One region of the Halarsenatibacter silvermanii genome, then DNA from elsewhere that is predicted to be linked to it. Evidence: riboswitches for the same ligand, from Rfam matches in the RefSeq annotation. Region 1 holds a riboswitch; the other holds the start of a gene.

The links. A riboswitch is a leader RNA that binds a small molecule or an ion and turns the genes downstream of it on or off. The one in region 1 is predicted to bind cobalamin.
Region 2: another riboswitch for cobalamin. It lies ahead of BLT15_RS11845 (ABC transporter substrate-binding protein); the one in region 1 lies ahead of BLT15_RS10015 (TVP38/TMEM64 family protein).

Annotation. Positions count from the first base shown of each region.
Region 1 covers NZ_FNGO01000020.1:25,045-41,309, reverse strand. Annotated here, with positions in the region: gene BLT15_RS10070 (sigma 54-interacting transcriptional regulator) at 1-534, shown strand, start outside; gene BLT15_RS10060 (GntP family permease) at 859-2,151, shown strand; gene BLT15_RS10055 (acyl CoA:acetate/3-ketoacid CoA transferase) at 2,303-3,868, shown strand; gene BLT15_RS10050 (beta-ketoacyl-ACP reductase) at 3,928-4,671, shown strand; gene BLT15_RS10045 (thiolase domain-containing protein) at 4,798-5,985, shown strand; gene BLT15_RS10040 (acetyl-CoA C-acetyltransferase) at 6,014-7,195, shown strand; gene BLT15_RS10035 (universal stress protein) at 7,395-7,799, shown strand; gene BLT15_RS10030 (aldo/keto reductase) at 8,006-9,025, opposite strand; gene BLT15_RS10025 (methyl-accepting chemotaxis protein) at 9,224-11,227, opposite strand; gene BLT15_RS10020 (SpoIIE family protein phosphatase) at 11,491-12,690, shown strand; cobalamin riboswitch at 13,000-13,204, shown strand; gene BLT15_RS10015 (TVP38/TMEM64 family protein) at 13,303-14,079, shown strand; gene BLT15_RS10010 (HD domain-containing phosphohydrolase) at 14,111-15,586, opposite strand; gene BLT15_RS10005 (DUF2225 domain-containing protein) at 15,616-16,265, opposite strand, start outside.
Region 2 covers NZ_FNGO01000031.1:4,531-20,749, reverse strand. Annotated here, with positions in the region: gene BLT15_RS11860 (TorD/DmsD family molecular chaperone) at 1-19, shown strand, start outside; gene BLT15_RS11855 (4Fe-4S dicluster domain-containing protein) at 25-1,155, shown strand; gene tatA (twin-arginine translocase TatA/TatE family subunit) at 1,201-1,377, shown strand; cobalamin riboswitch at 1,748-1,960, shown strand; gene BLT15_RS11845 (ABC transporter substrate-binding protein) at 2,172-3,314, shown strand; gene BLT15_RS11840 (FecCD family ABC transporter permease) at 3,400-4,479, shown strand; gene BLT15_RS11835 (ABC transporter ATP-binding protein) at 4,470-5,234, shown strand; gene BLT15_RS11830 (MATE family efflux transporter) at 5,244-5,516, shown strand; gene BLT15_RS11825 (carbonic anhydrase) at 5,513-5,896, opposite strand; gene BLT15_RS11820 (NAD(P)-dependent alcohol dehydrogenase) at 6,215-7,318, opposite strand; gene trpB (tryptophan synthase subunit beta) at 8,085-9,302, shown strand; gene BLT15_RS11810 (pyridoxal phosphate-dependent aminotransferase) at 9,510-10,703, opposite strand; gene BLT15_RS11805 (NADH-quinone oxidoreductase subunit NuoE family protein) at 11,000-11,419, shown strand; gene BLT15_RS11800 (complex I 51 kDa subunit family protein) at 11,433-12,674, shown strand; gene BLT15_RS11795 (NADH-dependent [FeFe] hydrogenase, group A6) at 12,667-14,403, shown strand; gene BLT15_RS11785 (HpcH/HpaI aldolase family protein) at 14,542-15,303, opposite strand; gene BLT15_RS13330 (hypothetical protein) at 15,385-15,558, opposite strand; gene BLT15_RS11780 (phosphoribosyltransferase family protein) at 15,782-16,219, opposite strand, start outside.

The sequences.
Region 1 (16,265 bases):
AACGAAAATCTGGAAAAGAAAATTCAGGCCGGGGATTTTCGAGAAGACCTTTATTATAGATTGAACGTAGTCAGAATCAGCATCCCTCCTCTGCGCGAGCGGCGTGAAGATATCCCTCTGCTGGCAAGAAAAAAACTCAAAGATCTGATAGCTGAACTGACCCTGGAGGAGAAGATTTTTTCCGATCAGACGATAAAACAGCTGAAAGCTTATTCCTGGCCCGGCAATGTTCGAGAGCTTTTCAATGTGGTCGAAAGAGCCGTCAACACCACCGACAACAGATTGATTCAGACACGACATCTGCCGGAAATTATCGGAAAAGAAAAGCCTGATGTCGATGAAAATGATCAGGATGATATAGATATAGATATAAATGATGATTTAGATCTCAACCAAAATATCGAGGAGCTCGAAAAAAAATCGATTAAAAAAGCTCTTGAAATAACCGGGAATAATAAGTCTAAAGCCGCTGAAATTCTGGGCATTCATCGCACCAGTCTGTATAATAAGTTAAAAAAATATAATCTGAAATAGTTCACTGCTTCTGGTCAAAAAATTTTAGCCTGTAAAAGTGAAGTAATTATATACAGGTTACAGCCTGTGTATAAGTTTTCTACAGACGGGCTGCTCTCCTTCATGATCGAGATAAAAGCTTTTCTCCCCAGCTTATTGTACAATTTTTATACAAACCCTCTATAATTTTGGCAAAAATAAAAATCATATAAAACTGAGTTTATCAGCTCAAATCTCCTGTCCTGCGGGGATCTGAGCGTTTTTTTCTTTTCTGGTATAAAATATGCATGTATAATAGGTGGCAATAATAAAATTATCACCTCTTGAAGGGAGGAAAAAAGTAACATGTCACTATCTCTGCTGGGCATTATTCTAGGACTGATCCTGATCATGGCTGCCTGCATGAAAGGTATGAGCATTTTGATTGCTGCTCCGATCTCCTCTATGGTGGTCGCCGCCTTCAGCGGTTATCCGCTGCTGGAAACATTTTTAGAGACTTATATGGACGGTACAGTGGGTTATGTATTTAGCTTTTTCCCCATGTTCTTTCTGGGAGCTATCTTCGGAAAAATCATGGAGGATACCGGCGCGGCCGCTGCGGTGGCCAGCTGGGTCATGGACAAAATCGGCTCGGATAAAGCTATTCTGGCTGTAGTTCTGGCCTGTATGGTCTTAACTTACGGTGGAATCAGTCTTTTCGTGGTCGTCTTTACCATGTATCCTCTGGGCATGGCTATTTTCAAAGAGGCCAATGTACCCAAAAGATTTATAGCCGGTTCAATTGCTTTTGGCTCTTTCACCATAACTATGACCGCCACCCCGGGAACTCCTCAGATACAAAATATCATCCCCACCGAATTTTTCGGAACCGATGCTATGTCCGCTCCTTTCCTGGGACTTGCTGCTGCCGTATTGATATTCCTCGGAGGTTATTTTTACCTTCAGCGGGAGCTCAAAAAAGCCTGGGAAAATGGTGAGGAATATTCCGAAGGCGAGGATGAAGACTTCGGCGGCAACGATGAAGATCTGCCAGGAGTATTGAGATCCATCTTACCATTAATCTCTGTGGTTGTTCTGTTAAACGTATTCGGCATCGACATAAATGGCTCTCTTTTCTGGGGTAATGCCCTGGCCTTAATTCTGCTCTGGGATCGCTTTGATTATATCATGGAAGCGGTCAATACACTCAATGAAGGTGCTGATGGTTCGCTGACAGCAATAATGAACACTTCTATGGCAGTCGGCTTCGGCACGGTAGTTCAGGAAGTACCCGGTTTCGATGAGCTGGTTGAGGTGCTGGCCGATGTCACTCTGGGAAATGTCTATCTTTTTGGAGTTGTTTCAACCAATGTGCTGGCAGGAGCCACTGGATCAGCTTCTGGTGGCATGAGCATAGCTCTGGAGGCGCTGGCTGATACCTTCCTGGATATGGGCGGTAATCCCGAACTTCTGCACAGGACAATAGCAATAGCTTCTGGAGGTCTCGATGTTCTGCCGCATAACGGAGCCGTTATAACCCTTCTGGTTGTAACCGGTTTGACCCATGATGATGCCTATAAAGATATCTTTGTAACTGCTCTTCTGATCCCCGCGATAGTCGGTCTGCTGAGCGTCATTCCCGCCACTATAATCGGCTAAAATTCCCCAGCTGCTTTTGGGGGCCTATTGATAATGTCATCGGCCGGAGGTCTGCTTATTACAGACTTCCGGCTCAAATCGCCCTATAATTTACTCGAAGATAGATTTCCTTTATTCTCTTATTATAAAATTACACTGAGGAGGAGAAAGTATGTCTGTTGGTTTTGAGAAAAAAATCACAGTTTCTGAGGCCTCTCATTTAGTTGATGACGAAGACACCGTGGCTATAGCTGGATTTGTTGGTTTTGGCCATCCGGAAGATATCACTGCCAATCTGGAAAAAAGATTTCAGGAAGAAGAAAAACCGGAAGATCTAACACTTGTATATGCTGCTGGACAGGGGGACGGCAAAACTCGGGGAATGAATCACCTTGCTTATGAAGGAATGCTCAAAAGAGTCGTGGGTGGACACTGGGGTCTGGCCCCAGAATTGGGTAAGCTGGCCAACCAGAATAAAATTGAAGCTTATAACTTTCCCCAGGGCGTTATAACTCACATGTATAGAGATATAGCTGCCGGTAAACCGGGAACTATTACCCATGTAGGCCTTAAAACACTGGCCGACCCCCGGGTGCAGGGTGGAAAACTAAACGATATTACCGAAGAAGATCTGGTCGAACTAATAGAGATAGATGGAGAAAAATATCTCCGCTATAAACCCCTGTCGATAGATGTGGCAATTATAAGAGGCACTACTGCCGATGAAAAAGGCAATATCACCATGGAAAAAGAAGCGCTCACCCTGGAAAGTCTGCCCATCGCACAGGCCGCTCAAAACTCCGGCGGTATAGTAATCGCTCAGGTGGAGAGAACAGCAAGAAACGGCACTCTCGATCCCAAACTGGTGAATATTCCTGGCATTCTGGTTGATTACGTCGTTGAAACCGAAAATATGGAAAATCATCAGCAATCTTTTGTGGAAGAACACAACCCAGCCTTTACCGGCGAAATAAAAGTTCCTCTGGAATCTCTGGAAACTATGGAGCTTACGGAGAGAAAAGTCATAGCCAGGCGGGCCGCCATGGAGCTCGTTCCCAACGCAATAGTTAATCTGGGCATAGGCATGCCAGAAGGAGTTGCTTCGGTGGCTTCAGAAGAAGGAGTCAGCGAGGAAATGAAGCTGACAGTTGAGGCCGGGCCTATCGGAGGGGTTCCCGCAGGAGGCGGCAACTTCGGAGCTGCAACCAATCCTGAGGTTATAATCGATCAGCCCTATCAGTTTGATTATTATGATGGTGGCGGTCTAGATGTGGCCTTTCTTGGGCTGGCTCAGGCTGATGAGACAGGCAATGTAAATGTGAGCAAATTCGGTCCCCGCATCGCAGGAGTCGGTGGATTTGTCAATATAACTCAAAATGCTCAAAAGGTAGTATACTGCGGCACCTTTACGGCTAAAGGACTGGAAGTAGAAGTAAGTGAAGGAACGCTTGAAATTATCGAAGAAGGTGAAATAATTAAGTTTCTGGAAGAAGTAGAACAGATTTCTTTCAGCGGAGAATATGCCGTTGAAGAGAACCAGGATATTCTTTACGTGACGGAAAGAGCTGTATTTGAACTCAATTCTGAAGGCATAAAGCTGACTGAAATAGCTCCGGGTGTTGATCTGGAAAAGGATGTGCTGGAGCAGATGGGGTTTGAGCCTCAAATAGCCGATGATCTTCAAAAAATGCCAGAATCTATATTCCAGCCAGAGAAGATGGGACTGGAAATAGGATAAAAATCAGGACTTGAGAGATCCATTTAAATAATAACAAACCTTCAAGGAGGGATTTTGTGATGAAATTAAAAGATAAAGTTGCAATCATAACCGGAGCGGCCAGAGGCATAGGCGAAAAAACGGCCAAACTTTTCGCAGAACACGGAGCTAAAGTGGTGGTTGCCGATTATGATGAAATTCCGGGCCGTGAAACCAGAGATGAGATACAGTCTGAGGGCGGAGAAGCCTGCTTTGTAAAAGTTGATGTGTCCGATTTTGAAGATGCCCAAAATCTGATAGATGTGGCTCAGGAAGAATATGGCAGTATAGATATTTTGATCAACAATGCCGGCATAACTGCCGATGGATTTTTGACCAAGATGAGCGAAGAGGATTGGGATAGAGTGATAGATGTAAATCTAAAAGGAACTTTTAACTGCTCTAAGTTCGCTGCTCAAAAAATGATGGAACAGGAAGATGGCGGAGTCATTATCAATGCTTCCTCCGTAGTCGGCCTGCATGGTAACATCGGCCAGACCAATTACGCCGCCAGCAAATTCGGCGTTAAAGGCCTGACCAAAACCTGGGCAAAAGAGCTGGGAGGCCGGGGTATAAGAGTCAACTGCGTAGCACCCGGTTATACAAATACCCGCATGATGGACGATGTGCCAGAAAAAGTACTCGACAGCATCAGAGATAAAAATTCTCTGGGCAGACTGGGTGAATCCGAAGAGATCGCCCATGCATATCTCTATTTATCTTCGGAAGAAGCAGCCTATGTTAACGGCGCAATCCTGCCTGTTGATGGCGGTCAAATTCTTTAAAAAAACTGTCTGAAGGCATGATTAAGCCTGTTAAATGGCCGGAACTCAACCCTGCCAGCTATTATCCCCGGCAGGGTTGAGATTTATCCCGGCTGATAGCAAAATATTGTGCAGGAGGTTAAATTTATGAGCGTTAGCATTATTGGAACCGGACATACCGAGTTCGGCAATCTCGATAAAGATCTGTATGAGCTGCTCGAAGAATCTGGGAAAGAAGCACTGGCAGATACTGAGCTCGCTCCTGCAGATATCGACGGAATCTGGATAGCAAATTACAGCGCTGGAAGTTTCAATAATCAGGAACATCTTGGCCCATACGGGCTGGAAATACATGAAGATCTTCGCTTCACTCCGGCCACCAGGGTTGAAAATGCCTGCGCCTCGGGATCTGCAGCCATAGATGCTGCCCGCAATGCTCTGCTTTCCGGCAGCGCCGACTATGCACTCATAGTAGGTGTTGAAAAGATGAATTCGCTCGACACAAAAGGGGCCATGAAAGCTCTTTCTAAAGCTTCCTACTGGCCTGATGAGGGAGCTGAGGGAATGACATTTCCCGGGCTTTTTGCTGAATTTGCCAGAGGGTACGGAGAAAAATATGGATATGATCAGGAAGAGATGGAAGAAATTCTGGCCCGTATTTCAGCTAAAAATCATCGCAATGCAGAAGAAAATGAACTGGCTCAGATGCCCTGGAACTGCAGTCATCAGGATATTTTGGACCTGGAAGAGGATAAAAACCCGATAATAGCCGATCCCCTCAGATTATATGACTGCTCGCTTATCACTGACGGAGCTGCAGCTCTAGTTTTGACTCGTTCGGAAATTGCCGAAGAGAACGGCTTTGAAGGTGTGGAAATTACCGCCTTCAGCCACACGACCGATTATCTTGAGCTGAACAAGCGTTCCAATTACGAATTTACCGCAGGGAAAATCGCCGTCGAAAATGCTTTTGAACAGGCCGGAATTTCAGTTGAAGACCTTGATTTTGCTGAAGTCCATGACTGCTTTACCATAGCCGAGCTGATCATCTATGAAACCCTGGGGCTGACAGAGGATGGTAAGGGGGCAGAGGCTATTCGTAACGGCTGGACGGAAGCTAATGGACGGCTCCCGGTAAATCTTTCCGGGGGGTTGAAAGCTAAAGGTCATCCTGTAGGCGCTACAGGTGTGTCCATGGCTGTGCTGGCAGCAAGGCAGCTGATGGGAGAACCTATCGGTTTAGCCCTGGATAATCCTGAATTGGGGATGAGTTTTAACATCGGAGGCAGCGCCGCTTCCAATTATGCTCTCGTATATAAGCCGTTAAATAGGTAAATTAATTAAATACAGGAGGTTATAAATAATGAGAAATATAGCCATAGTCAGCGCCGTTAGAACTCCTATCGGTGCTTTTGGAGGCTCTCTAAAAGATATAGAAGCCGTGGAATTAGGCTCTATAGCCCTGGAAGAAGCCATGAAGCGGGCCGGAATATCGGGCGAGGATGTCGAAGAGGTAATAATGGGCAATGTTCTACAGGGAGGATTGGGCCAGAACCCCGCACGGCAATCCGCCGTCAGAGCTGATATCCCTTATAAAGTACCAGCAGTAACCATCAATAAGGTGTGTGGTTCGGGATTGAAATCAGTTAATCTTGCAGCCCAGGCCATCCTTACCGATGATGCCGATGTGATTGCCGTCGGAGGTATGGAAAATATGAGCCAAACCGGATATGTAGTTGACGATTATCGCTGGGGCAATAAAATGGGTCACGGCGAAATAACCGATATGATGATAAAAGATGGACTCTGGGACGTTTTTAACGATTATCATATGGGCGTGACTGCTGAAAATGTCGCGGAAAAATGGAATATCAGCAGAGAAGAACAGGATGAATTTGCCGCCAAAAGTCAGCAAAAAGCAGAAGAAGCTATAAAAGATGATAGATTTTCTGATGAGATAGTGCCTGTAGAAATTCCTCAGCGCCGGGGCGAACCCGAAGTTTTTGATGAAGATGAGCACCCTCGATTCGGAACAACTGCTGAAAAACTGGCCAATCTCGGTCCTGCTTTCAAAAAAGATGGAACCGTCACCGCCGCCAATGCTTCAGGAATAAATGATGGGGCTGCTGCTCTAATAATGATGAGCGAAGAAAAAGCTAAAGAGCTGGGCGTAGAACCTCTGGCAGTTATTGAATCATATGCTTCGGCCGGAGTAGATCCAGAAATCATGGGAACCGGTCCCATCCCGGCCACTGAAAAAGCTCTGGAAAAAGCAGATCTGGAGATAGATGATCTGGAGCTGGTCGAGCTGAACGAGGCTTTTGCCGCTCAATCTCTGGCTGTTCTAAACGAGCTGGATCTGGATCCTGAAATTGTCAATGTCAACGGCGGCGCCATTGCTCTGGGCCATCCAATCGGCTGCAGTGGAGCCAGAATACTGGTAACACTGCTGCACGAGATGGAAAAGCGAGACGTCAAAAAAGGACTGGCAGCACTCTGCATAGGTGGCGGCCAGGGTACAGCGACCATAGTGGATAGAGGTTAATAGCAGGTCTATCCTTTAAAATCATATTTTTTTAAAAAAGCTGCAGAGTTGAAATATAAACTTTATATACAGCTCTGCAGCTTTTTATATCGATGATAATATTCAAAAATTGAACTTTTTTTATAATAATGTTATAATTAATTTGAAGGTTAAAACATTATATTTATTCTAAAAAACCACAGAAAGTGTGGTGAATAAAATGGAAAAGATTCTGCTGGCCTACGATGGTTCCGAAACTTGTGACAAAGCTGTTGGAAAAGTTAGCGAACTGGCCCAGGATTTAAATGCCAGTGTTACTGTTATAACTGTGGTCGAAAGTGCCACCTCCGCCCCCTCTCTTCAGAACGGTTACTCATCTCAAAGAGAAGAAAAAGCCCGGGAAATGGCCGAGAAATGTGCTGAAAGGATTGGCATTGAAAATGTTAATATAATTGCCAAAGAAGGAAACCCCGCTCACCTCATCTGCAATGAGGCGGAAAAAGGAGATTTTGATCTGGTAGTAATGGGCGAAAGGGGGAAAAGTCGAATCAAAAGATTCTTGATCGGGAGTACAACTGAAAAAGTAGTGAGACAGAGTAAAAAATCTGTTATGGTGGTTAAGTAACATCATAAGAGGATCAACACAATATAAAGCCCTCAATCGGCGGTGACGGACTGCTGTCGGCTGAGGGCTTATTATATTTTTAGCCTGGATAAAACCGCTCTAAAAAAGAAAAATCGATCCCGAAATCGGGATCGGCAACTTTAAAGCTAAAACCAACTGATAGTATCGGGCTTAAAATATAAATTTAATCAAAAAATCCGTTGAAGCTAGCCCAACTTTTGTCGGGCCAGTTCTAAATTTTCCTGTAGAAGTCGGGGAATGGGAAGCTCATAAGGACATTTTTCCACGCATTTTCCGCACTCGATACAATTCTCGGCCTGTAAAAATGTTTCGTAAGGACCTTCTTTTATCTTTTTTGCCGGCATGCGATTGAGAAAAGATTCAACTCTCAAAACAACCGGGATCTGTATTCCTTCCGGACAGGGAAGGCAGTACTGACAGCGCCGGCAGAACTGATCCCCCAATTCTTCCCTCTTTTTTTCTATAAATTCTATCTCTTCCTCGCTGAGCTTTTCAGTCCGGTCTGCTGCAGCCACATTTTCTGCAACTTCCTGAGGGCTTTCCATACCGGGAATGGGAATCACACTATCCCGGGTCAAAATATAGCGAAGAGCTATTTCAGGCGCCTGCAGTCTTCCGCCGGCCATGGGTTTCATTGCTATCATGCCCATATCTCTTTCTTCTGCGGCTGGAATCAGCTTCTTTTCCGCCTCAGTCTCGATAAAATTATAACAAAATTGAACGGTGGCAAAATTATTTTCTTTTATAGCCCTCAACAGCAGCTCATTGGAATGACCGGTGATCCCTATATGATCAATAAGTCCATCGCTGCGGGCCTTCATCAAACCCTGCAGGGCGCTATTTTTCTTTGTAACCTGATCTTTGTAATTCTCTTCGCTGCTGACATGATGCAGCTGGTAAAGATCGATCTTATCAACCTGCAGATTGTCAATGCTAACTTTTACATCCTGATATGCCTTTTCAGCATTTTCAGCTGGTGTTTTGGAAGCCAGATAAACTTTTTTGTCCAGTTCCTGCAAAGTCAGCCCGATCTTTTCCTCACTATCGGAATAAGCGCGAGCTGTATCGATAAAGTTAATTCCACGCTCGACAGCAGTTTTAACAGTGATTTTAGCCTCCTGCTGCGAAACTCTCTGTACGGGAATTCCACCAAAACCCAGGGTGGAAATTTCCAGCCCGGTTTTGCCCAAAATAATTTTTTTCATTATCGGATACCTCCCCAAGACTGTCTGTAATTACCTGAATTTTTAATGAAACCGAACACTTGGTCAGCTTTTTAGAGCCGGCAGTGAAAAAATCCCCCAATCATCTATCCAGATTGGGGAATTTCTTTCGGCAGCTTATTCACATTACTTGTCCACTCTTTTTGTTTGGCCTGAACTTTTATATAATTTATACGTGTTTCATTCTTGCTCTATATTAAAAGCTGAAATCATCTCTTTGAGATGCTCGGCCATATTTTCCAGTTCATCGGCTGAGGCGGCCACCTCTTCCACTGAAGCGCTCTGTTCTTCAGCCAGAGCCGAAACCTCTTCGCTGCTGGCAGCGTTGTCCTCGACTGATTCTGAAATGGAATTTATCGATTGATTTATATCCTTGATTCTTCTGCCCAGATCTTCAGCAAAGTCCTTCATTTCCTCCACCCTTTCCTCTGTGCTGCGAGAAGTGCTTACAATACCCTCAAGAGAGTCGCCGGCTTCATTTATTGATTCTATCTGTTTATCTACCTGTTTTATATTTGTCTGCATCGAGTTTATAGTAGCCTGAGTTTCGGACTGGATATCCTCGATCAGGCTGGTTATCTCACCGGCGGCTTCCGAGGACTCTTCAGCCAGCTCTCTTATTTCTTCAGCTACCACAGAAAATCCTCGTCCAGCTTCACCGGCCCGGGCTGCCTCTATGGCAGCATTCAAAGCGAGCAGATTTGTCTGCGAGGCTATAGATTCTATAACTTCTATCATATTACCTATCTGCTGAGACCTTTTATTGAGTTTTTCTATGGCATCGGTGGCAAATTCTACAGTCTCACTCACAGTATCAAGCTGTTCAATAGCTTCATTTATGGATTCCTGACCTTCACGGGCAGTTTCAACTGAATCGCTGGCTTCCTGGAGTACTTCGTTCACATTTTCCATAAGCTGGCCGCCATCTTCAGCCACCTTTTCTGAGGTTTCATCAATATTTTGAATATCGGTGTTGATATCTTCACTCTTTTCGGCAACCTCTGTGATGGTGCGGGCGATCTCCTCCGAGCTCTGTCCCATATCATCTGATGCCCTGCTCAGCTGGCGGGAAGCATCCACGACCGAGTCTGAATTATCATCGATTCCCAGAATTAAATTCTTCAATCCGTTTGTCATTTCGTTGAAGGAATCAGCCAGATCACCGAGCTCACCCCTTGATTTTATTTTCACCTGACCGCTCAAATCTCCATCAGCTACTTCAGCCGCTCTTTCAGCCAGCATTTCTACAGGCTTAAGCAGTCTGGAAATAAGAAGGAAGATCAACACACCAACTGCAGCTGTGCCTGCCACCGAAAATATTCCGATATTTCGAGTTATAGCAGCACTTTGAGCGACAACATCTTCTCGATCCTGCACTGTCTTGATGTAACCCAGCACCTCACCAGAATAGTCCTCGAAGGGCAGAAGATAAATACCTTCAGTCTCATCTTCGGAGTAAAAGAAAACCCTTTCTCCTGTTTCGGCTTCTGCCAGCTTCTCCTGAGGCACCTGCCATCGATCTTCTGCTGTCGCTCCAAAGAGGCCATCATCTTCGCTCACCTCTTCCCAGAACGGCATATCTTCATCCTCGAATACATAAAAGAAAATTTCTCCGCCCAGATTCTCCTGCAGCCTGTGGGCAAAATAATCATCAAAAGCTGATCCAAATTCAACAGTTCCCACATGTTCACCCTCATACTCGACCGGAGCTATGGCGCGAATACTGATAGCCGAAGTTCCAGCTTCCAACCCCTGCAAAAACTCCTGACGGCTGTTAGCTTCATTGACGATCTCTCTAACATCACTGAGATCATCCCCGTATCTTTCAGGTCTGTGAACTCTTAAAAAAGAAGTGGAATCAGGCTCGTGAAAATGAACTCTACCCACTTCCTCTTCCACCGCTTCTATCTCCGGGCCCAAAAACTCTGCCATCTGCTGACGTTCGCGCTCGCCAAAAAATTCCTGAACCATTTGATTGTTGGCAGTCCGCAGCACGTTTACCCGGGCCATTTCAACTCTATCTTCAATTTGCGCTTCCAAAAAATTGCCCAAAGCTGCAAAGAATTCCTCTTCTTCCTCCTGTAAAACGGTGTTAGACTGGTTGAGCGAATATAAGCTTAAACCTGTCGATAAAATTATAATCCCCAGAACAACAGCGATAATCAATTTTTTCTTAAAGGACATTTTCCGCAATGATGGCACTTTTTAAATCACCTCTATAAATTTGCATAGTATTATTCTGCGCTAATAATTTCTTCCCGATGTCAGCATCAATTTCCTGCATATTTCAGTACTTTTTTCCCGTATACAGGCAATCATATACTCCGGACGTAAAAATATTTATGAAAAATATACGATTTTATTGTATAATGATAAAAAAGGATAATATACTCACTATGATGAGCAAATGACATCTTTTAAACTCAGTTGAATTTAGGGGGATTACCATGTCCGAAAAAAAATCGGCCCAAATAGCCCCGGAAGATCAGTTCATAGAAAACAGATGCAGACTTGTTCAGGCTGCTCTGGATTCTCTCTCTGCCAATATAGCCATACTGGACGACAAAGGTATCATCCGTTACACCAACCGCTCCTGGAAAGAACACGCCCGGGAAAATAACCTGGATCCTGATAAATGTTCCGAGGGAATTAATTATTTGAAGGTCACCCTGAACGCGAAAGGAGAACCCACTGAATTGACCGAGGCAATCAAAAGCGTGATGCGCAGAAAAAGTGATTACTACGAAAAAGAATATCCCTGTCACGGCCCGGATAAAAAAAGCTGGTATAGAATGAAAGTTACCCCCTACGATGACGAAGGGCCTTATGCTGTCGTCATAGCGCACGAGGATATCACGGAAAAGAAAAAAGGCGAATTGAAAATAGAGGAATCTCTACAGAAAACCAAAATGCTCCATGATCAATTTTTGCCGGCGGGGCCTCCCGATATTCCCGGACTGGATTTTGCTTTTCATTACCAGCCGGCCAACAGACTGGGAGGCGATTTTTACAATTACGTAAAACTCGAAAATAAATTGATATTTTATGTTTCCGACGTGAGCGGTCACGATCTGAGCAGTTCAATTCTCAACATATTCCTGCGGGAAGCAATAAACTCTTATCTTTTGTCAGCTTCAAATTCCGATGAAATCAAGCCCGCTGATATCGTTAACTACATCTCCAGGCGCTTCAGCGAAGAAGATTTTCCCGCTGATTATTTTATCTCGCTGGTCATGGGAGTTATGGATATCGAGAACTATGAGATAAATCTCGTAAACGCCGGATTTCATTTTCCGCCCAAGCTGATCATCGAAAGCAGCAGACCGGCCAGCCTGAAGTGTTCCGGTCCCCCTATTTCTTATCTCACCACCCGTTCAGAGCAAAAATATGAAGATTGCCGGTTTGTTCTTTCTGAAAACTCAACTCTTTTAATTTATACAGATGGTCTGATAGAACAACGTCAGGCGGAGAGCTCAGAGGAGATGTATGGAGAGATGAGGCTGATGGAACTGATAACTGCGCTGGACTACAGAAGACCAGAGACTTTAATTAATAAAACCTGTGAAAGTTTAAAGCAGTTTCGAGGTGAAACTCCAGTAGGAGATGATATTACAATGATGGCAATAAAAAATAGAAAACTGAAATAAAAAAATACCTGCATCTCAGGAGGTATGAATCCTGAAACGCAGGTGCCCAGGAAGTACCCTGGGATTGGGGGGTTAGGATTGCAAAATTATAAAAGATATCCGGAAGTGATCAGACGCTTTTTTAGGGGGGAAGGATATTTCGATTAACCTGTTAACATGATAAAATACGAAACAAATAAAATAAAGTCATAAGCAAAATAAATACCTGTATACAGGTATCCAAAAGAATATTTTCTCGCAGAATACAATATATATGATAATTTAAGCAGGAATATGATCCTGCATCTATAAATTTAATTTTGAAAAAGAATTATAAAATTTAAGTCGGGTGTTCCCGGTCGTGACCGGGAGGTAATAGGGAATCAGGTGTAAAACCTGAACGGGCCCGCCACTGTAACTGGATTTGATGGCAATCTGCCACCTAAAGTAAGTTAAACGTTAGGGAAGGAATCTGTCGTTATGTCAGGTTTTGTTATCCAGAAGTCAGGAAACCTGCCCGGCACCGAAACCTGCTCTTTCCCTCGTCGGCAGGGGGCAGCAGGTAATCAAATCAGCTGCTGGCTGGATCAGCCCTGCTTCCGGAAGATTATTTTTCATCGGTCAGCAGTGTCCATGATTATCCTGCCACCGGCTGTCGAGGCCGGGTTTTTGTGTTTGGAGGGGGCTGCCATGGATAGGCTTCTGACAGCATTTAAGATTAGTCGCAAAAATATGATTCGCCTTTTTATATTTGTTATAGCAGCGTTAATGATGTATTTTATGCTTTTTGACAGCGGCTTCAGTCTGGAATGGTTTCAGGACAATATCAGCAGATTAAACACCTTAAGCCAGAATCATTTGCTGCTCTCAATAGTAATTTTTCTGCTGGTCCGTTATATTTTCGCCGTCATATCCATACCCGGAACCGGTGTGTTATCTATAGTTGGCGGCGCCATTTTTAATTTCTGGCTGGCAGTGGCGCTGGTTTCACTGTCAGTTAATCTGGGGGTTTTAACAGTTTTCCTGCTCAGCAGGTACGCTTTTAAAGACCCGGCCAAAAAAAGATTTGCCGGGCGTTTTCACTCTCTGGAACAGCTCCTGGATGAATACGGGGCCTCTCTTCTATTTCTTTTAAGATTGAGTGAATTGTGTCCTTCTTTTATCATAAACTCCTTTTTTGCCTTCACTCCTGTAAAGACTTTCACATTTCTCTGGGTTAGCTTCATAGGCCATCTTCCCGGCATCATCATTTTTGTAAATGCCGGCAGACAGATCAACGAAATTAATAAAGCAGCAAATTTAATGGATCCCCGGGTCATACTATCCCTCGTTGCTCTGGGATTGATACCTTTGCTATCAAAATTTCTACACAACCGAATACTCTGTACTTCCGATAATAATTGCCGGTAAATAGAGATTAGAACTGCAGCTGCGCGTAGCTTCAGTCAGAAAACAGGATGTTGAATGGCGGCGAGGAATCTTTTTGAGTTCTGTCAATAAAATCCTCATATTGGGGTATCTCTTCTGCTGATAGAAGTGAAAATTCAGGATGTAGTCTAAAATAGTGAGAAGCGACTTCATTTTCTGGAAGGCCGGCAAAATTGGCTTCAAGTTTGTTTTTATAAGAAATTATCTGGTCTAAATTTTCCAGAAAAAGGTCCAGCAACTCACCATCGAAGTGCTTGTTTCGATCATCTTTCATTATCGCTACAGCTTTTTCGACCGGATAGCTGTCCTTATAAACTCGCTCTGATACCAGAGCATCGAAAACGTCCACTATAGCAACAATTCTGCCTTCGAGAGGTATTTCTTCTCCCGCCAGTCCCCTGGGATAGCCTTCACCGTCCCAGCGTTCATGATGTGTACAGGCAATTCTTTTGGCCATTTTGATGAGCTCGTGGTCACTTCCCCTGAGAATATTGCCCGCTATAGAAGGATGTTCTTTTATTTTTTCGTACTCTTCATCGGTTAATTTTCCGGATTTAAATAAAATACGATCGGGGATTCCTATTTTCCCCACATCATGCATTAATGAAGCATAATACATCCTCTCAAGCTTTTCCTCATCAGAGGTCACCAGCGAGAAAGCAAGGGTTGAAAAGACTCCTATCTTGGCCAGATGCAGTGCTGTGTCCTCATCTCTATATTCTGCGGCAAAACAGAGCCTTTTAACTATCTCTCTGGTCCTTTTTTCATTTTCTTCCAGGGTGAAGCTGAGCATTACATTTTGATTGGCCAGCTGATTTACTTTTTCCTCTATCCCCTGTAGAGCGTTGCTGAGAAAATGTTCTATGATCTGATCTGAACGCAGATTTTCACCTTCAGCAAAGCTATGTGAACACGAAAAAGAATTATTCTTCTCCTCCTTCTCATCAGCCCCTGCAAAATTCCTTTCTGAAAAACCGGGGGAATAATCCTGTCGAATAAATCCCTTGATTATCTCGGCCGACTTTCTGACTATATCTTTTTCAAAAAACAAATTGCCTTTGAAGATACGAAAAGAATCGCCGACCATATGCTGTTTATCAGGCATTTCCTGGGTGACCAGCGCCATGGAGTGAACGGGATGATCCACAATGACTGCCCATTCCTGCAGCAGATCTTTTCTGATTTTCGCTGAAAACTCTTTGATATCAAAAAAGTGAGTGCTTTCGCTGAAATTAACCTTTAAATCCGGGCTAAATTCATCTGCGAACAGATAAAGTCCGGAACAAACAGCATCAAGTTTGAGATACCTATCGCGTTCGCTGGCAAAGAATTCATTTTTCTGAAAAAAAACATACATACAGGCCGGCAATTTATGTTCCATGACAACATCCTCTATGGCGTGGCTGACCGCCACCAGCGAAGATTTATTATAATTTTCTCTTCTAAGCGAGGAAAATTTATCATTTAACTGCTGATAAAGTGCAGACAAATAAAATTACCCCCAGTCACGCTTTAAATTTATCTATTTTTATCTTTTAATTCGCGGAACTTTTCCCGGGCCAATCTTCTATAAACTCTCTTTATATGATCAGCTCTTATCAAACTGTCGAGCATCTTTAAAGCTCTTTCAGGTTTTTCGTCGTGCTTTATTATCAGGTCAGAGAGCATTAAAACGATTCTGTGTTCTGCTTCCTGGGATAATCTGCCGGTATCACCGTGAAGATAAAATTTCTCCAGATGATAAAGAGCTCGCTCAGCAGCTTTTGCCTGGAGCTTCTCAAACCCTGCGTCTTCATACAGCCAGCTGAGCCGAATCCAGGCCGCTCCCGGTTTGTCGTGCTCAACTTCGAGAAAATCAAAAAGTCTCAGGGCAGTATAATAAGCTCGAAAAACCTCATTTAATTTTCTCGGCACACTATAGCCGGCCTTAACTTTTTCATCTTCAGTCTCCAAAATTACATCCTTAAATTTCTTTTCCAGCAGAGATTCATTTTTTCTGCAGAGCTCATCAAAATCATTTTTGGGGGCCGTATAAAAGCAGTAGGGGCAGGTCCAGATATAATACCAGCTGGGCTTGAAGTTAGAGTATATCTGCCGCAGGTCGCTGCGCATCTCATCCAGACTCAGACGGGATTTTCTTATTTTTCTGACCTCGATTTCAGCCTGAC
Region 2 (16,219 bases), on a different contig from region 1:
TCTGGCCCGGATCGCCTGATCATCATGCTGGGCAAATATCTGTTCAGACTCTTCGCTGAAAAGGTTCTGCCAGAAGAAATTGAGATTAAAGGTTCAAGATGTCTGAATAATGATAGAAATTTTCTCTGCTGCCGGGGCTGTGTTAGAATCTGTCCCCGGCGCAATCTCAGCCTGCAGAAAAATGATATTCCGAAAAAACATGATCGCTGTACTGGCTGTGGATTGTGCATCTCTATATGCCCGACTGCAGCCTTAAATTTTAAAGAGCTGGAAAGAACAAAGATAAACAGCAGACTCATTCAGGCCGCCCAATCCCGCAGCTTTCTCAAGCCTGTCTGCAAAAAATTGAAAAAATCAGATTCTTCCGGGGCAATATTGACAGGCTGCCCGGGAAGTTTTTCTTTGGCCCGGCTCATTATCCCTCCAGTTCTGGGGAGTGAACTTTATCTCCCCTTTGCAGATTGCCGGGAGGCTGGCTGCAGCAACTTTGACCGTGTCGCCCCCTGGATAAAAAACCAGGTTGAATTTCTCAAAAAGATTTTTCCCGGCTGCAGGCCTTTTATTTATACCGGCAAAAAAAGGCCCGGATCAGACGGCAGCTCATCTTTATCGGGTGATACCGATGAAGATGATGAAGAACTGGACCGCCGGGAAGTTTTCTCCAGTCTGGCCCGGAAAAGCGGGGAGGTTTTGGAAGATCTGACAGAGATGGGAAAAGAAGAGCTGCAGAAAAGATATCCCGGAGCTGGAAAAGAAGATAGTGTCATACTTCCCCGGGAATTACTGCAGATAATCTGCAGGATATCTGCAGAAAATAACAGTCTGGATATTAATGATAATTTGATAATTTCTGCCCGGCCGGAATTCAGAGAAGAACGCTGCACATGCTGCCGGCGCTGTGAAAAATTATGTCCCACCGGCGCGATCAAATTCACCCAGGAAAATCCGTTTTTTTATCCGGGCAGATGCACCGGCTGTCATGTCTGCCGCAGCAGCTGTCCTCAGGATGCTTTAAAATTTGTCGGCGGTCTCACACATGATGAGTTTACCGCCGGCAGGATCGTCCTTGAGCCCGGATTCAGGCTGGGAAAATGCCCTGATTGTGGGGCCCCGTTCAATTTAAAAAGCGGCAGAGATAAATGTTATTTTTGTTAGTTTTCATTTTTTATTCCAATTCTCTTTTGCAAAGGAGGTAATATAATGTTTGGACTGGGCGCTCCTGAATTGATTATAATTCTGGGGATAATCCTGATAATCTTTGGCCCCGGCAGAGTACCGGAGATGGGAAGAGCTATAGGTTCGGGTATAAGAGAGCTTAAAAATGCCAGCAAAGAGGTGGAGGAAGTTTCCGTAATAGACGAAGATAAAGACGAGTAAAAGATAATGGATCTTCTTGTCTTTAGTTGGTTAATAGGTGTATAAAAAACCTCATTTAGTTGTACTGTAAGATATAAAGCTTCGTTCACAATGAAATTCCCCCCCGATCTTATACGATATCTATCAACTGATAAAAGGAAGATCCAGGATAATAAGGGGCCGGTTGGAAGAGCTATGGCCTATGTCCTCAAGTGATTCTATTGATGAGAATCTCGGGGTGAGAACCTCGGGGCAGTAACACATTTATTTGCCGTGAGGCACTGCTGGAAACAGGCGGGAAAGCTCATTATTTTTACAGCGGAAAAAAACCGGAAATAACCGGGAAGGAATATAATCACATATCTTGAATTAATAAAGCAGGGAAAAAAACTAAATATCGGCGCAATCAGGTGCCTCCGGCATTGCCGGGGGATAATAGGGAATCAGGTGAGAAGCCTGAACGGGCCCGCCACTGTAACTGGTCACCCCGGATTTTTATCTGCCACCAGTCGCCTATGATTTTGCCCGGCCGGCAAGGGCGCTGGGAAGGTAAAATCCGGCAAAGGCCAGAAGTCAGGAGACCTGCCTGGTTGTCGAGCCTGCAGTTCCCCTATGGCAGGGAATGTAGGTGAAGCTAATACAGGACCGGAGAGTCCCTTATATCTCCTATCAGCTCATTTAACCGTCGCATTTTACCGGACCTGTGTAGGCTTACTCACCTAAACCGCTCAACCTGTCAGGGTTGGGCCTTTTATTTTGCCATAAATATGAGCAACAATAAACGGGCAAAAAAACAAAGGAGGTTATTTCTAAAATTGGTCACCTCAATACCGCTTTTTAATAATTTCTATCATCGTTTTATGAAAAATTTCCTGCTGATCTCACTCGCAGTGGTTTTCATTCTGGCTGCTGGAGCATTTATCAATCCGCAGTCCGCCCGGGTTTCCGGTGAGGTTCTGGAGATAGAGGATAGGGGAGGTCGAATTGTTGAAGTTCCTCATGAGCCAGAAGAAGTCATAGCCGTCGGTTCCGGGGCCCCGCGCAATGTTCTCTATTTTACCGGGGTCGAAAATATAATCGGGGTCGAAGAAGGAGAAGTCGGCTCTGATGACGAGCTTTACCGGGATTATCAGCTGGTCTATGAAGAGTTGAGAGAAAAACCTCAGATAGGACCCAACCACGGCGGCGATTCCGAGCTCATCGCCCGTCAGGATCCTGATTTGATCATTCATTCGGGAGATGTCCAGGATGCTGAAGATCTACAGGACAGGACGGAAATACCGGTCGTTTATCTGGATTTTGGCGATCTGCACAAATATCGTGATGTGCTCTTCGACGACTGGCGCATCCTGGGAGAAATATTCGGCGAGGAGGATAGAGCCGAAGAACTGATAGATTTTACCGAAGAGATTATATCCGACCTGGAAAGCAGAGGTCAGGAGGTGACCGAAGAAAAAAGACCGGAAGTCTTTATCGGAGGTATGGGTCACAGGGGAGCTCATGGCTTGACCTCGGTCCGGGTGCCCTTTCCTCCCCTGGAATTTTTAGATGCCGATCATGTCGCCGAAAGAGAGCTGGATTTTGACACCGTCACCCAGGCCAATGTGGACAGAGAACAGCTTATGCTCTGGGATCCTGACTATATTTTCATGGATTCCAGCAATTTAAACCTGGTTTACGACGATATGGACCGGCATGACGAGTTCGCCGCTCTTAAGGCAGTACAAAAAGAGAGAACTCATACACTTCTGCCCTATTCCTCCTATCACCGCCAGTTCAGCAATATTCTGGCCAACGGTTACTATATAGGAAGTGTCATATATCCGGAAGCTTTTGAAGATGTAGATCCTGTCGACCGGGCGGAAGAAATTATGGAAGTGTTTCTGGGCGAACCGGTTTTTGAAGAACAGCAGGAGTTTTTCCCCTCCTTTGAACAGATAAATCTGCTGGAAAAATAGATTCGTCAATATTGGCAAATATTAGGGCGTATAGGGCCTATAGGGGTGGAAAATATTTATTGTAAATTTCGAGGGGGATCGTCTTTTGGAGGAAGTTAAAAATCGCGTTTTGCAGGATTATCGATCACATCAGTACAAAAAATTCATTTTTGGCATCGCATCTCTTATCATCCTGGCTTTTCTGGTTATTATAGCCATATCCGTGGGTTCGACCACAATTCCGCCCCGGGAGGTGCTGGCGGTTTTGCTGGGGGCGGAAACCTCGGGACCTGTCAGGGTCATAATCTGGAACATAAGAATACCTCAGGTGATAGCTGCCATCGTTGCCGGGGCCGGCCTCTCGGTATCGGGCACCATAATGCAGACTATATTGAAAAATCCTCTTGGTTCACCCTTCACCCTCGGTGTATCCCAGGCAGCTGGCTTTGGAGCGGCCTTTTCCATCGTCATTCTGGGAGTGGGGCAGGTTCACAGCGGTACAGATGGAGATATTATTCTGAATAATCCTTATATAACCACCATTTCCGCCTTCGGCTGGGCGCTTGTTTCCACCCTTATCATCCTTGCCCTGGTTCGTTACAAAGGGGCTGCAGCCGAAACTCTCATACTGACCGGAGTTGCTCTGGGTTCTCTATTTGGGGCCGGCACCACAGCTATCCAGTATTTTGCCGACGATGTCGAGGTGGCCTCTATCGTTTTCTGGACTTTTGGAGATGTGGGACGGGCTACCTGGTCCGATCTGGGACTGATCATCGCCGTGCTGCTGCCCTGTTTGATCTATTTTGTCAGCAAAGGCTGGGATTATAATGTGATGAGCTCGGGCGATGAATCCGCCGAAGCTTTGGGGGTTGACGTGGAGAGATTGAGAATTATCGGAATGCTGCTTTCGTCTTTTCTGGCAGCGGTTATAGTTTCTTTTGTGGGAATTATCGGTTTTGTGGGATTGGTGGCGCCTCATATGGTCAGGAAGTTAATAGGCACCGATGATAGATATCTCATTCCCTTCTCAGCGCTAGCCGGTTCAATTCTGCTGCTGGCCTCCGATACTGCCGCCCGAACGCTGCTATCTCCCATAGTATTGCCCGTGGGAGTGGTCACCTCATTCCTGGGAGCCCCCCTGTTTATCTATCTTGTTATGAGGGGGAAAGAATACTTATGGAGTTAAAGGTAGATTCTATCGATTTCAGCTACGATGAAACTCTGGTGCTTGAGGATGTAAGCTTTGAGCTCAAAGCAGGTGAAATTTTAAGCATAATCGGTCCCAACGGTTCGGGGAAAAGCACCCTTATCAAGTGCATAAACCGGATTCTTGACCCTAAAAAGGGTTCGCTTATTTTTAACGGCAGAGATTTGCTCAATCTTACCAGAGAAGATCTGGCCCGACACCTGGGCTATGTTCCGCAGAACGAGAGCAGAAATTTTCCCGTTACCGTCTTCGATGCTATCATGATGGGCCGCAAACCTTATATATCCTGGAAGCCCCGCGAAAAAGATATGGAAATAGTTTCGGAGATCATTGAAAAACTGCAGCTGGAAGATCTCTGCCTGCGGGATGTGAAAAGACTGAGCGGAGGTCAGCGCCAGAAGGTTCTTTTTGGGAGAGCTTTAGCCCAGGAGCCGGATATTCTTCTCCTCGATGAACCGACCAGCGATCTGGATCTTCGCCATCAGCTGGAGGTTTTGGAGTTGATCCGCCAGGAGACCAGCCGGGGGATAGCGGCGATCACGGCAATCCATGATCTGAGTCTTGCCTCTCGTTACAGCGATAAGTTTATAATGCTCTCAGAAGGCCGTGTTTATGCTGCTGGCGGCCGGGAAATTCTTTCATCTGAAAATCTTCAGGAAGTTTACGGGGTAGAAGTGGCTGTACTCGAACATCGGGGAGAGAAGATAATTGTTCCGGAAAGTCCTATCGCCTGACCTAACCGGATTGCAGAGCACTTAACTGCGGCCGTTATAAATACAGGGATTGTGATTTTATTGGCTCCATATGCAGTATCGATTTTCAGCGAAGACGCCGCCACCCTCGCTTTTGCTGCCGGCTTTTTGCGTGCCCTGTGTCTGGTCGCGCCTCTGCTCACATTTTATCGGGTAATATCCGGTCATTTAACCGGGGCCGGCGATACCGCTGGAACTGGGGATTATGGAAATTTTTGTGGGACTGTTTGTGGACTGCGCTTTATGGCTTCTGATAAGTTTTAATCGACTACTTCCACCTGCCAGTCGCTGTCGACCCACAATCCTAAAACATCGGCTCCCGATATCCAGGAATTGACCACCTCGACTGCATCTTTAATATGTTCAATCTGACCTGCTCTGCCGGCCGGATTGGCAGCACAATCATAATGACCCACAACTGCTATTCTTTCAGAATTATGTTCTTCAGTAGACACCTTCACCCGCTCTTTGATGGACTCCACTGTTTTTTGATCCTCATTTTTCGCCAGGATGAGATTCGGTCCCGGTTCGGTGATCATATCCACGTGATCAACTTCGTAATTCTCGTGAAACCAGTCCAGAACCGGCGTCTGTACCCTGCCGTCTATGCAGTTAATCACCGTCATAAAAACTCCCTTTTCCATTGTATTCTACCTCCTTTCAGAAGTTTTTGAGCATGAAGTCGTTTGAATATTTAACCGACAAATTTTCGCTGTTAAATTATGATATTCTCCCTGCCGGCAAAAACTCCTGCTTCAGATTAAAATTTTAGGTTTTCATCTCTTCAGCCGGTAAATAGATGGGGTAAAAAAGCTCATTACCATCAAAATAAGAAAATCCCAACTGCTGAATTGAAGCAGCCGGGACTCAAATCACCTAGCGTCAGGTTTTGAGGGTAGTAAAATACTATCCGGAGTATCTGTTTATGTCCATGGTTCCGTTCTATACCGATAGGCTTTTAACTATTCAACCATTACGACGGGTTTTATCATATCGCGGGGTTTTTCCTTCATGAGCTTAAAAGCATCTTCAATGCCTTCTAATCCGTACAGGCGGTGTGTTATTAGGTGCGAGGGGTCCAGCCTGCCATACTCCACCAGCCGGCTCAGTTTTTCCATGCGCACCCTGCCACCAGGACAGAGGCCGCCGCGTATATCCTTATGGGCCATACCGTTACCCCATTCAAAGCGGGGCAGAGGCAGCTCTTTGCCTTCATCGAAGTAGACAAGGTTGGATATGGTGCCGCCGGGCCTGGTCAGCTCTACAGCCTGTTTGAGTATATCCTGGCCGCCTCCTGCCACGATGGTGCAGTCAACCTCTTTGCCATCGGTGGACTCCATAATCTGTTCGACTGTGTCGCCATCACGATAATTTATATGGTCTGTCATTCCGTATCTTTTAGCAGCTTCAACACATACCTGTCTGGAACCCACAGCAAATATGCGGGAAGCTCCATTTATAGCAGCTCCGGCTATAGCCATAAGTCCTACAGGTCCGATACCCAGCACGACCACAGTATCGCCATTTCCTATCTCGGCCAGCTCAACACCATGCATGCCGGTAGTAACCATATCTGTGAGCATGAGGGCGGATTCCATCGATATCTCCGGGGAAAGATGGGCCAGATTAAGATCGGCCTGATTCACATGAAAGACCTCCCGGAAGACCCCGTCCTTTACATTGGCAAATCTGAAGCCCTGCAGCATACCTCCGGAGTGCTGATGTCCCCTATCCTGAATATCCCGGCTGTGCCAGTCCGGCGTTATGGCGGGAACTATCACCTTATCACCTGCTGCAAAATCCTCTACTTTGTCTCCGGTTTCCACAATTTCGCCCACCGCTTCATGACCTAAGACCATATTATTTCTTTCACCTATAGCTCCGGAATAAACGGTGTGGATATCCGAAGTGCAGGGGGCTACAGCCAGCGGTCTGATCAGGGCATCATAAGGTCCACAGTCGGGTTTGGGCTTTTCAATCCAGCCCACCTCACCGACCTCTTTCATGGCAAAGCTCTTAACTTTTGTAGCAGTCTTCAGCGTCTCCTCTCTCATCTTGGATTTCATTTTATTACCTCCCGGGTATTGTGATTAATTTCATTATCTCGCCTATAATATAACATGCATGCGGGACCAGTTCAATATAAAAGCCTGAATTACTTATTTTCAAAAGATTTCCAGGCTTTATTCGTGTATGATTTTCTATATTATAGCTAAAACTGATTATTTGTTCCTGTTATTTATATATATTTAATAATTTTTGTCTCTCTATTTCCCTCAACCAGGTGTAAATAAAGAGGATAGAGTCATTTATGGCAGCAATAAAGACCTGTATTATCATTATGCCGAACCTGCAATGGATATCTCTTTATGCCCTTAATCCCTCAAATAACAGGGCTCAGGCTGATTATATTAGCTGCGGCTGCCCGAAAATTATGCAGCACTATCATTGTAATTAATAAAATTTTCACAAAGATCGCCCTAAAAGACCCTTTTCAGGCTTTTTAACCGGGGCTTTAGTCGCCAGAAGACATGATATACCCGATAATACTGTTTACACCTATAAGAAAGGCCGGGAAAATCATGTATTGTCTGCAGTCAGCCATCTGCTTGACATGATGGAGATAATAAGTTATTATATTTGCAACTGATTAACATATCAAAATTAGATGAGATGAGCTTAGCCAGGCTAGATGAGATGAAAGCAGAATAGCTGAGGCAATTTGCCCTGCTGTATAATTTTCCTCATATCGTCCATCTCATCGGGCTGGCGTCCGTGCTTTTTTTGTTTTTTTATTTACTTAATTTTTTAACAATAAGAGGGGGAAAATTCATGCAAAATTCAGATCAGGCGGATGTCACCCGGGAAAATGATAGGGAAGAAGAAAACGGTTTTTTTGGTGAATTTGGCGGCAGATTTGTTCCAGAAGAACTGGAACCGGCCCTGCAGGAGCTGGAAGATGCCTATTTTGAGTACAGAGAAAAGCAGGAATTTCAGGATACGCTCTCCCATTATTTAAAGGAAAATGTGGGAAGACCTTCACCTCTATATTTTGCCGAAAGATTGACAGAAAAATATGGCGGGGCAAAAATATATCTAAAACGCGAGGATCTTAACCATATGGGTGCTCACAAAATCAATAACACCCTCGGCCAGTGTCTGCTGGCCAAACACATGGGGAAAAAGCGGCTGGTGGCGGAGACCGGCGCGGGCCAGCACGGAGTGGCAACCGCCACTGTAGCGGCCATGTTTGGTCTGGAATGCGAAATCTTCATGGGCAAAAAGGATGTTGAAAGACAATCGCTAAATGCCTACCGGATGAGACTTTTGGGGGCAGAAGTAAATCCTGTCACCAGGGGAAATGCCACGCTTTCAGAGGCCGTCGACGCTGCTCTGGAGGACTGGATTCAAAATCTGGATGATACCTTTTATCTGCTGGGATCAGCAGTGGGTCCTCATCCCTATCCCACCATGGTCAGAGATTTTCAATCCATCATAGGGGAGGAAACAAAAGAACAGATCAGGCAAAAAGAGGGTAAGCTGCCGGATTATCTGCTGGCCTGTGTGGGAGGAGGCAGCAATGCCATCGGTCTTTTCCATCCCTTCCGTCAGGAAAAAGAGGTGAAGTTAATAGGTCTGGAAGCGGGAGGAAAGGGAGATAAAGAAGGCGAACATGCCGCCACCATGACCCGGGGAAAGCCGGGGGTAAAACACGGCTATAAAAGTTATCTGCTCCAGAATGAGAAGGGAGAGGGTTCTCCCGTTCATTCTTTGGCCGCCGGACTCGATTATCCCGGTGTGGGCCCCGAACACAGCTATATGCGGAAAACAGGCCGGGCCCGCTATGAAGCTATATCGGATGAAGAAGCTCTCGCTGCTTTTCGGGAGTTATCTGAACTGGAGGGTATTATTCCTGCTTTAGAAAGCTCCCATGCTCTGGCTTATCTCTCCCGGCTGGCTCCAGAGCTGGACAGCGAGGATATCATCGTCGTCAATCTCTCCGGACGCGGCGATAAGGATGTGGAGTCGACCTCCGAACACTTCAGTTAAAGATGAATAAAAGCTTTTAATTTAGGTTCTTCCTGTTATCAGTTGATAGATATCTTACAGGATCACTATCATGATAATAATTGCTGGAAGCAGTAAAGCTTAAGTTCAAGTATCATTTCGCTTTACAGCTTCCAGCATTATACATTATGAAGATGATCTCAAAATGAAGATGATCTCAAACAAATTTCAGCCGGTCTATCTCTTATCTCAATCTATCTCCTCTATAAATTTGCGCAGCCGCTTTAGACCCTCTTTGATATCCGCGAGCGAGGCAGCGTAGGAAAGCCGGATATATCCGTCATGGCCGAAGGCTTTGCCCGGCACGACCGCCACTTTTTTTCCCTCCAGGAAAAGATCGGCAAATGACATCGAACCCTGAATCTTTTGACCATCATAGGTAGAGCCGAATAGATTCTCGATATTGACCATGAGATAAAAGGCTCCGTATGGCTTTATACAGCTGACTTCAGGCATATCATCTATCTCTTCGACCATGTAATCCCGGCGTTCTTTGAAGACTTCCACCATCTCATAGATCGGCTCTTTAGATCCTTCCAGGCCTGCCACGCTGGCATACTGGGCTATGGAATTGGGATTGGAAGTGGCATGGCTCTGCATATTAGCCATGATTTCGATTATTTCCTGCGGTCCAGCGGCAAATCCGATCCGCCAGCCGGTCATGGAATAGGCTTTGGACATGCCATTTATCACGATGGTCTGCTTTTTGATCTCCTCGCCCAGAGTGGCAATGCTCACATGCTCCCTCTCATCATATATAATCTCCTCGTAAATCTCATCTGAAACCACCATAAAATCTTCTTTCACGGCCAGAGCGGCTATCTCTTCCAGCTTTTTTTCGGTGTAAACACAGCCGGTCGGATTATTGGGGCTGTTGAGAATTAAAGCCTTCGTATCCTCGTTTACTGCTCCGCGCAGATCCCCGATGTCGACTTTAAATCCATTCTCCTCCCGGGCTTTTACATAGGTCGGATCTCCTCCGCCCATCTTTACCATCTCCGGATAGGAAACCCAGTAGGGAAGAGGGATGATGACCTCGTCTCCTTCATTTAAAATAGCCTGAAAGGTGTTGAAAAGACAGTGTTTGGCTCCGTTGGATATTATAATCTGGTCCAGATCGTAATGCAGCCCGCTGTCCTTTTTGAATTTTCTTTGCACCGCTTTTTTCAAACCTTTGGTGCCGGCGGCAGGTGTGTAGGTGGTAAGTCCTTTATCGATGGCTTCTTTACCGGCCTCTCCTATATGTTCGGGAGTGTCAAAATCGGGCTCGCCCGCTCCAAATCCGATCACATCGTGACCATCGGCCTGTAATTCTTTGGCCCGGGCGCTTATGGCCAGCGTCATCGATGCCTCAATCGTCTGCGCCCTCTCCGATAATTTCATAACTAGCTTATTCCCCCTTCAAAATTTTACAAAAATACTCCCTTTTTCAGTTTAGCATATAAAAAAGGGCCAGGCAAACCTTATGATATCATTCACTTTTAAAAATACTTGTATACATGTATGAAAAAAACAGACAGCATTTACATTTTCTGAATATTTATCTAACATAAAAGATGTCATTATCTTTTTAATTATAAATATGGAAAAATTTCATTGTGAACGCAGCTTTATATCTTCCAGTACAACTAAATGAGGTTTTTAACACACCTAGCTCTGGAGAAAGGAGGCGGGAAAAATTGCTGCAGAGGGACAACGATATTCTGCTGGAGATGGCTCATGACATTCAGGACACCTACGGCTATATTCCTGAGAGAGAGATTACCAATCTGGCGGAGAAATTTTCCGAACCCCGGGCCAAGATCTACGGGGCGCTGGAATTTTACTCGATGTTTTACACCGAACCGACCGGCAAATATATTATCAGGCTCTGCGACAGCGTATCATGCTATCTGAATGATTCCAGCGAGGTGCTGACAGCGGTCCAGGATTATCTCGGTCTGGAGTGCGGCGAGACCTCTGAGGATAAATTGTTCACCCTGGAAGTCGTCGAATGTCTGGGACACTGCGGAGAAGGGCCGGTGATGATGGTAAACGACAAAATGTACACGGAGATGAGCCCGGGCCGGGCGCTGGATATCCTATCAGAATGTCAATAAGGAGGGTAAGCTGATGGTTCAGGAGCAAAAATTTCTCAAAGGGCCCCGGCTGCGGGATCTCGAGGAATACGATTTTCCGGGCCTGCAGCGGGCCATGGATATAGGTTCGGAGGCGATTATTGAAGAGATCAGCCAGGCCGGACTTTTAGGCCGAGGAGGAGCCGGCTTTCCCACCGGAAAAAAGTGGGAGCTGGCCTATCAGGAAGAGGGAGAATTCAAGTATGTGATCTGCAATGCCGATGAGGGGGAACCGGGCACTTTTAAGGACAGATATCTGCTGGATGAGAGGATTTTGAAAGTTCTGGAGGGCATGCTGATCGCCGCCTACACGATAGATGCAGATTTTGGCTATATTTATATCAGAGGAGAATATTTCAACTCGATAAATATTCTGCAGGAGACGCTGGAAGAAGCTCGCGAATCAGGGGTTTTGGGAGAGAATATATTGGGTTCTGACTTTAGCTTCGATATAAAATTAGTTCGGGGCGCCGGCTGTTATGTCTGCGGCGATGAGACCTCGCTTTTGAATTCGCTGGAGGGCATGAGAGGAGGATCGCGCACCAAGCCGCCCTATCCCATCAGCAAAGGACTCTGCGGCTGTCCCACGCTGGTCAACAATGTCGAATCTCTGGCCTGTGCTGCCGAGATCCTAAATCAGGGGAGCGAAAAATTTGCCGCCCTGGGCACCGCAGAGAGCAAAGGGACGAAACTCGTCTGTCTCAGCGGCGATGTCAATTTCTCCGGCGTATATGAGGTAGAATTCGGCAGCTCGACTCTGCAGGAGATTATCGACGATCTGGGCGGCGGGCTCAAAAAGAGCCAGGATATAAAATTTGTAATTCCCGGCGGGCTTTCCACCAGGGTTCTGCCCCCGGAAAGGCTGCAGTGCGAATATTCCTATGAAGGCCTGGATGAAGCCGGTTCCAGCCTGGGTTCGGGCGGAGTTATGGTGGTCGGCTCGGAACAAAATCTCAAAGATATTCTCACCCGGATAGCCAGATTTTATATGGACGAATCCTGCGGCACCTGTTTTCCCTGCCGGGAGGGTAATCATCAGATTTATGAGATCGTCTCCAATTCGGATAACGGCAGCGAAGATTTCCCCGAAGAAAAGCTGGAGATAATAGAAGATCTGGGCAGCACTATGGCGGCTGCCGCCCGCTGTGGCCTGGGGCAGACCGCTCGGCTTCCCACAGGCTCGATCATTTCCGAATTCAAGCAGGAGCTAACCGAGGAGGCTGTTTATCATGATTGAACTGACCATCGATAACAAGCAGGTAACCGTCGAGCCGGGCACCACAATTTTAGAAGCGGCCAGCCAGATCAATGTGAATATACCCACCCTCTGTTTTGCCGATGATCTCGAAGTTTACGGGGGCTGCCGGCTCTGCGTGGTGGAAGTCGAGGGCCAGGACCAGCTGCGGCCGGCCTGCAACACCAGAGCCCGGGAGGGAATGGAGATCAAAACCCATTCTCCCCGCGTGAGAGAGGTAAGAGAGAATTTATTCGAGATGATCATAGCCTCGCACAATATCAGCTGTGAGCTCAACTGTCTGATCTGCAGCCGTCAGAGCAGCTGTGAGCTCGAAGATTTAGCTCAGGATATCGGCGTCAGCCGCGTGCGCCTCGAGCCGAGCGGGAATGGCGAGGAAGAACTCGACCGTTCCAGCTTTTCCATAGTGAGGGAGCCGCAAAAATGCATCAACTGCACCCGTTGTATCAGAAAATGCGAGGAAGTTCAGGGGGTCGGCGTCTTTGCCAAAGCCAACCGCGGCCCCGAGACAAAGGTAACCACCTTCCGGGATAAAGGCATGGGCAATGTGGAATGCACCAACTGCGGTCAGTGCGTTGTCTCCTGTCCGACCGGCGCTCTGCATGAGGTCTATCATCAGGACGGCGTCTGGGATGCCATTTACGATGATGATAAGCATGTTATCGTGCAGACTGCTCCCTCGGTACGTGTGGCGATAGCTGAACCCTTCGGAAAAGAACCGGGTACCATCGCCACCGGTCAGATGGTGGCCGCTTTGAGAAAACTCGGGTTTGACCGGGTATTCGACACCAATTTCACTGCTGATCTAACCATAATGGAGGAAGGTACCGAAGTGGTCGAGAGGGTATTAAACGATGATCATCTGCCGGTTTTGACATCCTGCAGCCCCGGCTGGATCAAATTCATCGAGCATTTTTATCCCGAATATCTCGAAAATCTCTCCACGGCCAAATCGCCGCAGCAGATGTTCGGGGCGGTGGCCAAAAGTTATTATGCCGATAAAATGGGGCTGGCTGAGGATGAGCTCGTGGTGGTCTCCATAATGCCCTGCACCGCCAAAAAGTTTGAGGCCAACCGGCCGGAGATGGGCGATGATGTTGATTATGTGCTGACCACCCGCGAGGCGGCCCGCATGCTGAAATCGGTCGGTATCGATGCCTGCCAGCTGGAACCGGAGGATTATGATGAGATGCTGGGCGTCTCCTCAGGAGCCGGCGATATTTTCGGAGCCAGCGGCGGCGTTATGGAAGCGGCCGTCAGAACTGCCTATAATCTCATAACCGGCGAGGAGCTCGAGGAGATCGATGTCACTCCGGTCAGAGGTCTGCAGGGATTGAAGACGGCCGAGGTACCTGTCACCGACGATATTACCCTGAAGGTGGGCGTGGCCCACGGCCTCAGCAATGCTCAAAAGATGATGGAGAAGATAGAAGCGGGAGAGGAATTTCATTTTGTCGAGATGATGGCCTGTCCGGGCGGCTGTATCAGCGGCGGGGGCCAGCCGATCAATACCGATATGACCTGGGAAGAGGTGAGGGAACGGAGAATAAACTCGCTTTATGATATAGATGAGAACAAGGAGCTGCGCCGTTCCCATGAAAACCCCAGAATCCAGAAACTCTATCAGGAATTTCTGGATGAACCGGGCAGCTCCCGGGCCCATAAGCTGCTGCACACCGATTACACCTTCAGAGGCGTGCCGGGAGGATAAAACTGGCCGAGAAAAAATCGGGTACAAAAAAATTGATCGATGATAAAAAAGCCGGACGACAGCGGGACAGAGTTATCTCCGCTGGCGTCCGGCCTTTTCGCTTTTGGTTCTTCTTTGTCTTCAGCGGGGCTTTCCCGGCTAAAAATCGGAAAATTTTTCCCGGCTCTCATCAAGCCCCTGAGAAAAGATCATCGACTCCGTGCTGCAGACGAGAAACTGCACTCCCTTCTCGTACATCCTGTCGGCGTGTTCTTCATCTTCACACCACATTCCGAGAGCGACATCCTGGCGGCGGCAGACTTTTATGATCTTATCCACCGCCTTCTGCACCCGCTGATGGTCGGTCTGCCCCGGTATACCCATAGAGCCGGAGAGATCGAAAGGCCCTATGAAGATCATATCCAGGCCCTCCACCTCTGCAATCTCCTCTATATTATTCACAGCTCCGACAGTTTCGGCCTGAACGGCTGTCAAAATATCATCGTTTGCGCTTTCCAGATATTCCTTCATATTATCTCCATAATTGGTGGCCCGACCGGGACCTATACCTCTGATGCCCCGGGGAGGATACTTGCTGGCTGAAACGGCCGACTCGCATTCTTCGCGGTCGGATACCAGCGGGATCAATATTCCTTCCGGCCCTATATCCAGAATCTGCTTTATGATGGCTGTATCATTATCGGGCGCTCTGATGAGAGGCGAAATATCTCGTCCCTGCAGAACTTCCAGGCAGTTTCTCAGACTGGAGCTGGTAAAATGACCGTGTTCGCCATCCAAAACCACCCAGTCGAAGTCAGCGGCAGCTATAATCCTTGATACGCCGGGATGGTCCAGCACCTGAAAGATACCCGGGCATTTTTCTCCCTCCAGAAGCTTTTCTTTTAAATTTTTCTGGCCCATTTTGATCTCCTCCGTTCTGTTTTCCTTTGATGAATACGGCTAAAATTATATCAAATCGACCGATATGGAGAAAAACCTCTTTTAAACCCTGGCTTCGTGCAGCTCTATCTTTTCTATCCTGCCGGGAAATACCTCGGTGATCCCTCCTGACTGATTGAGCTTTAATTTTCCTTCATCCGTTTTTTCAAGGCTTTTTATTCCGTCGTGATTTTGGCCCGCCTTCATCTCGACCCGCATGAGTTTAATATGCTTCATCCGCTCACCTCCTGAAGTTATTAAAATAGGATCTTCCTGTATTCAGCTGGTAAATAGGTGTGAAATTTAGAGTATCACTTTGCTTTATATCTGCAAGAAATATAAAGGGCCATCTGCTGGAAACAGATGACCGAGGGATCTGTTTTAAACTAAACCATTTCCAGTATTTAGTATAACACAGCGAGATATTTCAAACAAATCATATGATGGAATTTTAGTCTCTTTATTCCAGCGGCCGGCCCTCTCCATCGAAGAGCGGAAGTATTTCGAGATAGATTATATCCTCCCGCCCCCGGGCCTGACCCTCAGCCAGCAGGGCGGCCCTGGCGGCTACCTCTCCTCCGGCCTGCTCGACCAGAGTTGCCACAGCCTCCATAGAGGCTCCGGTGCTGACCACATCATCTATTATCGCCACCTTTTTCCCGGCAATTTTATCGGCATTGCAGCGGTCGAGACAGAGCACCTGTTTTTCCCGTGTGGTGACCGAATCGACCTCGACTATAAGCGGATCTCTCATGTAGGATTTGACGCTTTTGCGGGCAACTATATAGTTCATATCGAAAAAGCGGGCGACTTCGTGAATGAGTGGAATACCCTTGGCTTCGGCCGAGATCAGCAGATCAAATTCCGGCAGCCGGGAAGCCAGTTCGGGAGCGGCCCG